Regions from separate parts of the Echinimonas agarilytica genome, predicted to be linked through region 1. Evidence: predicted binding sites of a transcription regulator. Region 1 holds the regulator's gene; each other region holds the start of a gene.
The links. The regulator sigma-54, encoded in region 1, starts transcription at its own class of promoters, with help from an activator protein. The targets are predictions, from matches to a motif close to GTTGGCACGNNNNTNGNNT.
Positions count from the first base shown of each region.

Region 2: the regulator sigma-54 is predicted to act here: its motif matches at 1,498-1,516, upstream of fliE (flagellar hook-basal body complex protein FliE).
Region 3: the regulator sigma-54 is predicted to act here: its motif matches at 1,402-1,420, upstream of NAF29_RS06140 (CmpA/NrtA family ABC transporter substrate-binding protein).

Region 1 is NZ_JAMQGP010000001.1:680,517-684,771, reverse strand. It holds gene lptC (LPS export ABC transporter periplasmic protein LptC) at 1-117, shown strand, start outside; gene lptA (lipopolysaccharide transport periplasmic protein LptA) at 95-616, shown strand; gene lptB (LPS export ABC transporter ATP-binding protein) at 622-1,347, shown strand; gene NAF29_RS02860 (RNA polymerase factor sigma-54) at 1,417-2,865, shown strand; gene hpf (ribosome hibernation promoting factor) at 2,895-3,182, shown strand; gene ptsN (PTS IIA-like nitrogen regulatory protein PtsN) at 3,185-3,634, shown strand; gene rapZ (RNase adapter RapZ) at 3,659-4,255, shown strand, end outside.
Region 2 is NZ_JAMQGP010000002.1:67,468-71,722, forward strand. It holds gene NAF29_RS04630 (sensor histidine kinase) at 1-68, shown strand, start outside; gene NAF29_RS04635 (sigma-54-dependent transcriptional regulator) at 72-1,448, shown strand; gene fliE (flagellar hook-basal body complex protein FliE) at 1,574-1,903, shown strand; gene fliF (flagellar basal-body MS-ring/collar protein FliF) at 1,919-3,643, shown strand; gene fliG (flagellar motor switch protein FliG) at 3,659-4,255, shown strand, end outside.
Region 3 is NZ_JAMQGP010000002.1:420,955-425,209, reverse strand. It holds gene NAF29_RS06145 (sugar phosphorylase) at 1-1,123, shown strand, start outside; gene NAF29_RS06140 (CmpA/NrtA family ABC transporter substrate-binding protein) at 1,655-2,995, shown strand; gene NAF29_RS06135 (ABC transporter permease) at 3,135-4,040, shown strand; gene NAF29_RS06130 (ABC transporter ATP-binding protein) at 4,051-4,255, shown strand, end outside.

The DNA of each region.
Region 1 (4,255 bases):
GCCCTTGGCCCACACATTGAGATGCAAGGTGTTGGTCTTCAAGCAGATTTAAATAAGCAGGACATAGAAATTCTGCAAGATGTGGAAGCATTTTATGAACAAACTCCAGCGAATTAGTGCCGCAGCATTAATAGCCATATGTCCTTTTTCTTATGCCGTAAAGAGCGACTTCTCTGAACGAGTTGTGATTGAATCAGAGCGGCAAACCATTGATATGAAGTCAAATGTTGTGACGTATATTGGTGATGTCAAAGTGACTCAAGGAACATTGCAGATATTTGCAGATACACTGACTATCTTGAACGCAACCGAAGAAGGCCAACAAGTCTTGGTCGCGAACGGAAAGCCTGCAAATTACAGCCAAATCCTTGATAATGGCAAAGCAATGGATGCTCAAGCGTTGCGAGTTCGATATGAGCTTGGAGAACGTATTTTGTTGCTCACCGGTGAAGCTCAACTAACTCAAGAAGATAGCTTGGTAAAGGGTGACAAGATTCTCTACAACCTTGAACAGCAATTACTCGAAGCAGATAGCAAAGACGATGGCTCTGCTCGCGTGACAACGATCTTCATTCCAGATCAAGTCCAAGAACAACTCGACGACCAAAAGAAATAGTCTGCATGGCATTATTAGAAGCAAAAAATCTCGCAAAGTCTTACAAGCGCCGTCAAGTGGTTAAAGATGTTTCGTTGAAAGTTGAACCAGGGCAAATTGTGGGTCTTCTGGGGCCTAATGGCGCAGGTAAAACCACCACCTTTTATATGGTGGTGGGGCTTGTTCAAGCCGAAAAAGGCATTATTGAGCTCAACGGTGAAGATATTTCCTTGGCGCCCATGCATGAGCGTGCCCGAAAAGGCATCGGCTATTTGCCCCAAGAGTCGTCCATTTTTCGCAAGCTCAGTGTACGCGACAACATTATGGCTATTTTAGAGACGCGCAAAGACCTCTCTACCGAGCAACGAGAGGAAGCTCTCGACTCTTTGCTGGAAGAATTTAATATTGGCCATATTGCCCAAAGCAAAGGCATGAGCCTTTCTGGGGGGGAACGACGCAGAGTTGAAATTGCACGAGCGCTTGCCGCTGAACCCAGTTTTATCTTACTCGATGAGCCTTTTGCCGGTGTCGACCCTATTTCAGTATCGGATATTAAAAAGATCATTGAACACCTCAAAACTCGAGGTTTAGGGATATTAATTACGGATCATAACGTTCGTGAAACACTATCCGTTTGTGAGTACGCTTACATCGTGTCACATGGCGAATTGATTGCGACAGGTTCTCCGGAACAAGTTTTAGCAAATCAACACGTTCGAGATGTGTACTTAGGTGAGCAATTCCAGCTATAGTAGCTTAACGTAACCCACGGATACTGCTCATTTTGCAGCCACCGTTACACAGGAAGAGTCGGAGACTAGATGAAACCATCGCTCCAGCTTAAATTTGGCCAACAGCTGACTATGACGCCGCAATTGCAGCAAGCCATTAGGCTTTTGCAATTGTCGACTTTAGATCTGCAACAGGAAATTCAAGAAGCTTTGGATAGCAATCCACTCCTTGAACAATCCGAAGAAGAAAATTCATCTTCAGCAGATTCAGATGTCAGCTTGGACAGTATTGAAGCAGATAGTAGTACAGTTGATACTGCAGAAGCACTGCAACAAGATTCCATTTCGGAAGAAATGCCTATGGATACAACTTGGGATGAAGTTGTGTCAGCAGCCCCTGTGGCCTCAGCCGCCCCAATGCGTGAGGATGATGAAAGCTTTCAAGGTGAAACCACCGATTCATTGCATGCTCACCTCGAATGGCAGCTTGAATTAACTCCCATGACAGACACAGATCGTGCCATTGCCAGAACTATTCTTGATGGCATTGATGATGCAGGTTATCTCACTGTCACAACAGAAGATATTCTAGAAAGCCAAGGTAATGCAGAAGTTGAATTGGATGAAATTGAAGCCGTTTTAAAACGCATTCAGCTATTTGACCCAATTGGTTCGGGCTCTCGCTCCATCAAAGAATGTTTACTCATTCAATTGCGTCAATTTGGCACCGACACGCCTTGGTTAAAAGAAGCCATGCTAGTGATCAACAACCACATGGACTTACTTGCAAGTCGCGATTACCGCACATTGATGCGCCGAGCGCGACTCAAAGAAGACCAGCTTCGCGAAGTGATGCGCTTGATCCAAAGCCTCAATCCGCGTCCGGGCAGTGCCATTGTGGTCGAAGATAGCCAATACGTCATTCCAGACGTTTCAGTGATGAAGCGCAACGGCGTCTGGCAAGTCGAATTGAATCCAGATGCAGTGCCAAAAATTCGAGTCAATGAGCAGTACGCAGCTATGTCTCGTGGTGCTCGAAACACCTCTGACGGACAATTTATCCGTTCACACATGCAAGAAGCCAAGTGGTTCATTAAAAGCTTAGAAAGCCGTAACGAAACACTTATGAAAGTTTCAAACTGCATTCTGAAACGCCAATACGACTTTTTTGAGTACGGCGATGAAGCCATGAAACCCATGGTTCTCAATGATGTGGCCGAAGAAGTTGGCATGCATGAATCTACTATTTCGCGCGTGACCACGCAGAAGTATATGCACACGCCACGCGGTATATTTGAACTCAAATACTTCTTCTCCAGCCATGTGAGCACTGAAAGTGGTGGCGAATGCTCGTCCACTGCTATTCGCGCATTGATTAAAAAGCTGGTCGCAGCAGAAAACCCGGCAAAGCCATTAAGCGATAGTAAAATGGCTGAGCTACTCTCGGATCAAGGAATTAATGTGGCTCGCCGAACGATTGCTAAATATCGTGAAGCGCTCAATATTCCGCCATCCAACCAAAGAAAAAGTCTTTTGTAACAACAAGTACTGAGTGAGGAAACACGCCTATGCAACTAAACTTAACCGGTCATCATGTTGATATTACTCCTCCTTTACGTGACTATGTCACAGAGAAGCTGGCCAAATTAGAGCGCCACTTCGACAACATCACAAACGTCCATGTGGTGTTGAATGTCGAAAAACTTCGCCAGATTGCAGAAGCAACCGTTCACCTCTCGGGAGCGGAAATATTTGCGAACGCTGAAAGCGAAAGTATGTATGCGGCGATAGACTCGTTAGTCGACAAGCTCGACCGGCAGGTTATTCGCCACAAGGAAAAATTGCAGAAGCATTAATCATGAACATGCGAAGTATCCTGTCCAAGGACTGCACTTTCAGTGCAGTCCAATGTAGTAGCAAAAAGCGAGCACTTGAAATCGTAAGTGAAATCGCAGCGAAGCATCTCCAAGGACTCACCGAAAACGAAATTTTCGAGCGCTTTTTAGCACGCGAAAAACTAGGCAGTACCGGCATTGGAAATGGCATAGCCATTCCGCACGGCAGACTCCCGTCTGACGCCAGCAACGTCGCTATATTGGTTCAATTTGAATCCCCAATCGAATTCGACGCCATTGATAAAAAGCCAGTCGATATTATGTTTGCGATGCTGGTGCCCGAGCAAGACTGCAAACACCATCTCAAAACTCTTGCTTTAGTCGCTGAAAAATTAGGTCAAAAAAATACCTTAAAACAGCTCAGATGTGCCTCTAGTGCTGAAGACCTATATCAGGTTATTATCAACGCATAATCATTTATTAAAGTGCACTCTTACATGAAGCTCACCGTCGTTAGTGGTCGTTCAGGAGCAGGGAAATCTATTGCGCTCAGGGTTCTCGAAGATCTCGGGTACTATTGCGTTGACAATTTACCCATCGAACTTCTGAAGCCTTGGATCACCATGCAGCACAACCAGCACGAGAACGTTGCTGTGAGCTTAGACATGAGGAACTTGCCGAACGATCGTGCTCAGATCGAGCAATTGCTTAAAGTTCTTAAAACAGCCGTTCCCACCACTATTTTATATCTCGATGCCGATGACTCGATTCTATTGCGACGTTATTCTGAAACACGGCGCCGTCACCCGCTTACAAAAAATGAGCTTACACTGGCTGATGCAGTTGCCGCAGAGACATCTTGGTTAGAGCCGGTTCGAGAGCAAGCCGACCTATTTTTAGACACCAGCCACTCCACTATTTACGATTTTAGCGCAACACTTCGCGAACGCTTATCGGGCACATCAAAGGCTCCACTGGTGTTGGTCTTTGAATCATTTGGTTTTAAACACGGCACTCCCAACGATGCTGACTTCGTGTTTGATGTGCGCTTCTTACCCAACCCTTATTGGGAGCCGGGTTTACGTTCATATACC
Region 2 (4,255 bases), on a different contig from region 1:
TTTGCATTTGTTTACCATTGGTTGAAGGGCTACAAGCTCCTTTAGCGTCTGAGGTCGTAGGAGAATAACTTATGACAGCACATGTACTTGTAGTAGAAGATGATGCAGGTTTAAGAGAAGCATTGGTCGATACGCTCGAGATTGCAGGGTATCAATGCTCTGAGGCGACCAGTGGTGAAGAGGCGCTATTAGCGTTGAAGGAACCTGTATTCGATATTGTGGTATCGGACGTGCAAATGGACGGTATGGACGGGCTTGGCCTGCTGCGCTCTGTTCGAAGTTCATACCCACAGCTTCCCGTTTTGTTAATGACAGCATATGCCAATGTGCAAGATGCCGTTAAAGCAATCCAGGACGGAGCCACGGATTATTTATCCAAGCCATTCTCACCTGAAGTATTGCTAAATCAAGTAGGACGATACGCGCCCGTTACTCGCGTCGAATCCACCACGCCAATTGTGGCCGATGCCAACTCTAAGGCTTTGTTACAGTTAGCAGCCAAAGTTGCAAAATCAGACGCAAGCGTAATGGTGCTGGGCCCTTCGGGAACCGGCAAAGAGGTATTGGCCCGCTATATCCACGATTGCTCATCGCGAAGCACACAAGAGTTTGTTGCGATTAACTGTGCCGCGATTCCAGAAAACATGTTGGAAGCGACACTATTTGGTTATGAAAAAGGCGCGTTTACTGGCGCAATACAAGCGTGTCCAGGCAAATTTGAGCAAGCTCAGGGCGGTACTATATTGCTCGATGAAGTGACTGAGATGGATTTGTCGCTTCAGGCGAAGTTACTTCGCGTGCTGCAAGAAAGAGAAGTTGAACGTTTAGGTGGACGTAAGACCATATCGCTCGATGTGCGAGTGTTGGCCACCAGTAACCGAGATTTAATGCAAGCTGTAAGAGAAGGAAAATTCAGAGAAGATCTGTATTACCGTCTGAATGTTTTTCCACTGACTTGGCTGCCTTTATGTGAGCGTTCGGCAGATATTGTACCGTTGGCTCGTCACTTGATTCAAAAACATTGTCAGCACTCAGGTTGTGCGGTGCCCTCGATTACAGATGCAGCCATTGCCAAGCTTGGCAGTTATCACTGGCCTGGTAATGTGCGCGAACTGGACAACGTGATTCAACGTGCGTTGATTTTGCATCACGACAGAATAGATGCAGAAGATTTGATGATTGAAATGCACATGAGTCCTACAGCCAACGTGGCTTCAGTGGTACCGAGTATGCCCGCTCAACAGGCAAATGCATTGGCCGATGCTGCCATTGCTGCCGATGACTTAGGCAGTGAGCTGAGATCTCAAGAACACCACATTATTCTTAAAACTTTGGCCGAATGTGACGGGAAACGATCAGAAGTTGCAAATAAATTAGGGATTAGCGCCCGAACGTTACGATATAAAATTGCTAAGATGCGAGATAATGGAATAGAAATACCATATTAAAATCAAGCGTTTATGTTTTTAAGGCAGCTTTCGGGCTGCTTTTTTCGTTTTTGGCAAACTCTTTGCAATTATCTAGAGAACATTGTTTATTCCGCCAATATTTTGGCAGCGTGAGGAAATACATCATGAAAGTCATGGGAAGCGAACTACTCCAACAAATGCAAGGCATGCAGGTTGAAGCCGGTAGCAAAGTAATGACGCACGCTCCAATTGAGGCCAATAATTCCAACGCCGTTGATTTCGGCAACTTGCTCAAGAATGCAATCGATAACGTGAATGGTTTGCAAGGTGACGCCAAAGAGAAAGCAACTGCTTTTGAAATGGGCGACCGCTCTGTGTCATTAGGCGATGTCATGGTTGCTTCACAAAAATCATCCGTTGCATTTGATGCCACCGTTCAGGTGCGCAACAAACTGATGGAAGCGTATAAAGAAATCATGAGCATGCCGGTTTAATCGGGAGGATAGTCCGTGGCTGAAGCAGCAACCCCATCAACAGATCTTACCTTGTCAGACTCTTCAACTGAGTTAGCTGAGGTGGATGATCAAAAGTCGAGTTTCTTCGACAGCTTGAACAATATCGATTTGATTCGTCAGGTCGTGATTGTTTTATCCCTGGCTATTTCTCTTGCCTTGGTCATTTTCATTTTGATGTGGGCCTATGAGCCTGAAATGAGGCCGCTGGGTAAAATGGACACCGAAGAGCTCATCGAAACCTTAAACTTCTTGGACCAAAATAAAATTAACTACAATGTCGACGGCAGTGTGGTAATGGTTGAAAGCAGTGATTATCAAAACATTCGATTGATGATGACTCGCGCGGGTTTGATGTCAGAAGGTGAAACAGGCGACAACATTCTCATGCAAGATATGGGATTTGGTGTGTCACAGCGTTTGGAAGGCGAACGTCTCAAATTCAGCCGAGAGCAACAATTGGCAAAAGCCATTGAGTCACTCAATCCTGTTAAAAGAGCGCGTGTCCTGTTGGCAATTCCAAAAGAAAATGTGTTTGCTCGAAAAGTAAAACAACCCAGTGCGACAGTTGTTGTATCGTTATCTCGTGGTCGGAGCCTCACCCAAGAAGAAGTCGATTCGATCGTCGATATTGTGGCTTCAGCAGTGCATGCAATGGCGCCTGGACGCGTGACTGTAACAGACCAAAACGGACGCTTACTTAACTCTGGTTCACAAGATCCTCTGAGCATGGCGCAGCGTCGCGAGTACGAATTAGAACGTAAGCGTGAACAAGAATACATGGAAAAAATCGACACCATCATGATTCCTACCGTAGGTGTTGATAGCTATACCGCGCAAGTTGACGTGGACATGGACTTCACATCTGTGGAACAAACTCAGCGTGTATTTAACCCAGACTTACCCGCCGTACGCTCGGAAATGACGGTTGAAAATATGAATTCGGGAGATCTCGCGGTCGGCATTCCTGGTGCGCTAACGAATCAACCTCCATTGAATGCCGATATTCCAGAAAATGCAGTGGGGGAAGGGGCTGCTGAGCGTGCAACACCCACAAGTCATCACAAAGAAGCCACACGAAACTATGAGCTAGACACAACAGTCAGTCACACGCGTCAACAAGTGGGTGTGATTAGACGTTTGAGTGTGTCTGTTGCAATTGATCATACGCGCGGTTTTGATGCAGAAGGAAATCCAACATTAGAGTCTCGCTCTGATGCTGACTTGGCAAGTATTAAGCGTTTACTTCAAGGCGGATTAGGGTTTTCTCTCCAACGCGGTGATACGCTAGAAGTCGTCTCTGTACCATTTGTACGCACTGATTTTGAAATGACGCCAGAATTACCCTTCTATGAAACGGAGTGGTTTAAGTACTTGTCCAAATGGCTCCTATTGTCATTCATTTGTGTTGCGCTTATTTTGGGGGTGATGCGTCCAATGCTTAAACGCCTCACGGGATCTGATACAGATGGACAAGAAGATGCAATGCTGATGGACGGCCCTGTAGCCGGACAACTCGACGACACCATGCTTGCAGCGCAAGAAGCCTTATTAGAATCTGATAACGACGAACTGATTAGCACGCTCACTAGTGGTAGACTTGAATTACCCGATTTACACCGTGATGAAGATGTGCTCAAAGCTGTTCGAGCCCTTGTGGCGAACGAACCTGAGCTAGCGGTGCAAGTTGTGAAAGGCTGGCTCGACGACAGCTCTAATTAAGGCGGGGGATAAATCATGGCTACAATTGCAGCGACCGAAGAGACAGATCCAGAACTAAAAGATGTGTCTGGTTTTGACAAAGCGGCAATCCTACTTTTAAGTTTGACTGAAGAAGACGCCGCGGGCATTTTGCGCCAGCTTGAACCCAAACAGGTTCAAAAAGTAGGTATGGCAATGGCGGGCATGAGCGATTTTACGCAAGAACGTATTACCGCTGTTCACAAACTGTTCCTAGCCGACATTCAAAAGTACTCTTCCATCGGTGTCGACAGTGCAGACTTTATTCGCAATGCATTGACCAAAGCATTGGGCGAAGACAAAGCTGGAAACTTAATCGATCAAATTATTTTGGGCGGCGGTTCAAAAGGTATGGACTCGTTGAAGTGGATGGATGCGCGCCAAGTAGCAAGCATCATTCAAAACGAGCACCCGCAAATTCAAACCATTGTGATGTCATATCTCGAACCAGAGCAGTCGGCAGAAATCATGTCGCAGTTCCCAGATAAAGTGCGTTTAGACTTAATGATGCGTATTGCCAATCTCGAAGAAGTGCAACCCGCAGCACTGCAAGAATTGAATGAGATTATGGAAAAACAATTTGCTGGCCAATCC
Region 3 (4,255 bases), on a different contig from region 1:
AGTCGATCTCGACTTTCGTAACACCAAAGTATTGCTGACGTTTATTTCGATTATTCGCCAATATCTTGATAGTGGAGTCAATCTATTCCGTTTAGACGCAGTTGCATTCCTTTGGAAAGAAGTCGGTTCAACATCAATTAACCTGCCCAAAACTCATGAAGTCATTCGGCTTTTGCGCTGCCTAATTGAGCACGCTCAACCTGATGCCGTAGTCATTACAGAAACCAATATTCCAAACCAGCAAAATCTAAGCTATTTCGGGAATGCCAACGAAGCCCACTGCATTTATAACTTTTCATTACCACCGCTATTGCTGAATACCCTTGTCACAGGGAACTGCCGTTATCTCAAACAATGGTTGATGAGCATGCCCCCTGCCCGTAACGGCACAGCATACTTTAATTTCATTGCGTCACATGACGGCATCGGGCTGCGCCCAGCTGAAGGGTTACTCAATGATGAAGAAATTAATCAATTGGTCAATACCATGTCTTCATTTGGAGGATGCGTGTCTTGGCGTAACGCGGAAAATGGTCAGCGTAAACCTTACGAAATTAACATTGCGCTATATGACGCACTGCAAGGCACCGTTAATGGCCCCGACCGCTGGGGTGAAGACCGCTTTATGTGTGCTCATGCCATTATGTTTGCGCTAGAGGGTATTCCGGGTCTGTACATTCATAGTTTACTGGCAACAGGTAATGACTATGAGAAACTGGAAAACACACAACATAATCGCTCGATCAATCGCCATCGCTGGCAAATAGAAGACTTAACGTCGCAATTGGCACGCAGCCATACGCAACATGCCAAGGTATTGGCTCGAATGAAGCACTTGCTCGCTTTACGCATCAAGCAAAAAGCGTTTCACCCCAACGCAACGCAATTTACGTTGCAATTAGGTGGGCAATTATTTGGCATATGGCGACAAAGTCTCGATCGCGAACAGAGTGTTTTTTCTGTCAGTAATGTATCGGATCAAGAACAGGTATTGAATTTAGCTGACATTAACTTAATTGATCTTCAGTCTTGGGTGGACCTGATATCCAATTCAACCATCGACGTTAGCGCCGGCACTATGATTCTGGCCCCTTATCAAACAGTTTGGATCACCAACCGCTAACCTGACTTGAAATGTCAGCATTCAAGCCCTGTATTTATCAGGGCTTTTTTCTGCCTTAAACATCACAAAATATCCCCACAAACGTGCACGCACAACTTTAGATCAAACCAGATCGAGATCACATTTAATGCAAATCACCATATTAGTGCACGCAATAACGCCCTGCTTCGATCCGTAAGTTGCATTTTAGGTGCATGAATTGCACATCTGATATTTTAAAAAGCGCACCCCAAACGAACAAAAAAACACAAGTGATTGTTTTTATTGTAATTTTAAAACATGGCACAGACTTAGCTATAGGTTATTCAACAAAGTTCTTGAATGCCTTCAAGTGTGGCATGCCATGAACCTACATATTTTAAAGAGCAAAGGCGCTCTCTAATTCAGTATTCATTGCTGAGATAGAGAGCGCCTTTTTCATTTTAAGAATGACTTATTACTATCTGATGGAGATAACACGTGTCCTTTATTAAAAACACATGGAAAAGCTTATCTAAAGTATCAAAGCAAAAGGCAGTGCTTGCATCTGCAATTGCTTTAGCCGCCTCTACTTTTACTGTAACCAGCACAACAGCTGAGGAACTAGGGTACCCAGAAAAAGAAGAGCTTAAGTTTGGCTTTATTAAACTCACTGATATGGCGCCCATCGCTGTTGCCTATGAAAATGGTTACTTCGAAGATGAAGGCCTTTACGTCACTATTGAAGCTCAAGCCAACTGGAAAGTGCTACTCAACGGCGTAATTGATGGCAGCTTAGACGGTGCTCACATGTTAGCCGGCCAACCGATTGCCGCGACAATGGGTTTTGGTACAAAGGCACACATCATTACGCCGTTCTCAATGGACTTAAACGGTAACGGTATTACAGTTTCCAATGAAATTTGGAAGCAAATGAAGCCAAACATTCCAAAAATGGCTGATGGCCGTCCAGTTCATCCAATTAAAGCTGACGCGCTCAAACCTGTTGTTGACAAGTATATTGCCGACGGCAAGCCATTTAACATGGGAATGGTATTCCCTGTATCAACTCACAACTATGAACTTCGCTACTGGCTAGCTGCTGGCGGTATCCACCCTGGTTACTACGCACCTCACAAAGGTGACTCATCAGGTACTATTGATGCAGAAGCACTGTTATCTGTAACGCCTCCACCGCAAATGCCTGCAACTCTAGAAGCTGGCACAATCTACGGCTACTGCGTAGGTGAACCTTGGAACCAACAGGCTGTATTTAAAGGTATTGGTGTTCCGGTCATTACCGATTACGAAATCTGGAAAAACAACCCTGAAAAAGTATTCGGTATCACCGCTGAATTTGCTGAAAAATACCCAAATACCACAGTTCGTTTAACTCGCGCGCTTATTCGAGCTGCAATGTGGTTGGATGAAAACAACAACGCAAACCGCCCAGAAGCAGTGAAGATCTTGTCACAACCTAACTATGTAGGTGCTGACTACGATGTGATTGCGAACAGCATGACAGGTACCTTTGAGTACGAGAAAGGCGACAAACGTGAAGTACCAGATTTCAATGTATTCTTCCGTTACAACGCGACTTACCCGTTCTACTCAGATGCAATCTGGTACTTGAGCCAAATGCGTCGTTGGGGTCAAATTTCAGAAGACAAATCTGATGACTGGTACATCGACATGGCGAAAAGCGTTTACCGCCCAGACATCTACACAACTGCTGCGAAATCTTTGATTGCTGAAAAATTAGCAGACGCAAAAGACTTCCCGAACTTCGATACAGAAACAGGCTTCAAGCCACCTCAAAAAGAGTTCATTGATGGCGTAGTTTACGACGGTACTAAACCAAACGCTTACATTGATAGCTTCAAAATTGGCCTTAAAACTGGCGACAAACTGTAAAAACCTGATACCTCGGGCGTAAAGCCCGAGGAAATCTGGAGATTAAATAATGACAACTATTACTAATAAGGTGGCCAAAATGACAGCACTTCAATTGAATTCGGCTCAATTCAAGTTGGCATTGAACAAAGTCACCAATATGATCGCTCTTCCATTGGTCGGTATCGCAATATTCTTGATACTTTGGTCAATGGCTGCTGATCGCATTGATACTTCTTTAGGTAAATTCCCTGGACCGTCAAACGTAGCAACACAAATGTCGACCCTTTACGACGAGCATGTTGCAGAACGCGTAAAAGCTGAAGCCTTTTACGAACGCCAAGAAAAACGCAATGCAGCGCGCTTGGAAAAAGACCCAACTTACGAAGCGAAGGTTCGTAACTACACGGGTAAAGAAACTTTCTTCGACCAAATCATTACCAGCTTAATTACCGTGATGAGTGGCTTCCTATTAGCCGCAATCATTGCAATTCCTCTCGGTATTGCGATCGGCTTGAACAAAACATTGAATACGGCCATTAATCCAATCATCCAGATCTTTAAGCCGGTTTCTCCACTCGCATGGCTCCCGTTAGTCACCATGGTTGTTAGTGCGTTATATGTATCGCAAGACCCCATTGTTCCTAAATCATTCGTCAATTCAATGATCACTGTAAGCCTTTGTTGCTTATGGCCAATGGTGATTAATACTTCGGTAGGCGTTGCATCGATAGACAGCGATCTGGTCAATGTAAGCCGAGTATTACGCTTACCCGCTTTAAAGCATGTACAAAAAATTGTGATTCCTGCATCTATTCCAATGATTTTCACAGGTATGCGCTTATCGCTTAGTGTGGCTTGGATGGTACTCATTGCAGCCGAAATGTTGGCGCAAAACCCAGGGCTTGGAAAGTTCGTTTGGGATGAATTCCAAAACGGAAGTTCAGACTCTCTGTCACGTATCATGACCGCTGTTATTGTCATCGGTTTCATCGGCTTCTTACTCGACAGAGCCATGCTTCAACTACAACGTCTCGCATCTTGGGATAAAGCGTCAGCGCAATAAGGAGAACACCATGAGTATTACTCTCGATATCAGTCAAATGGACATGGTCTTTCCAACTCCAAAAGGCCCGTTTACAGCTCTTAAAGGCGTTGATTTACAAATAAAAAAAGGCGAGTTCGTCTCTCTTATCGGTCACTCTGGTTGCGGTAAATCAACTGTATTGAACGTCGTTGCTGGCTTATATCAGGCTACAACAGGCGGTGTCATTTTGAACG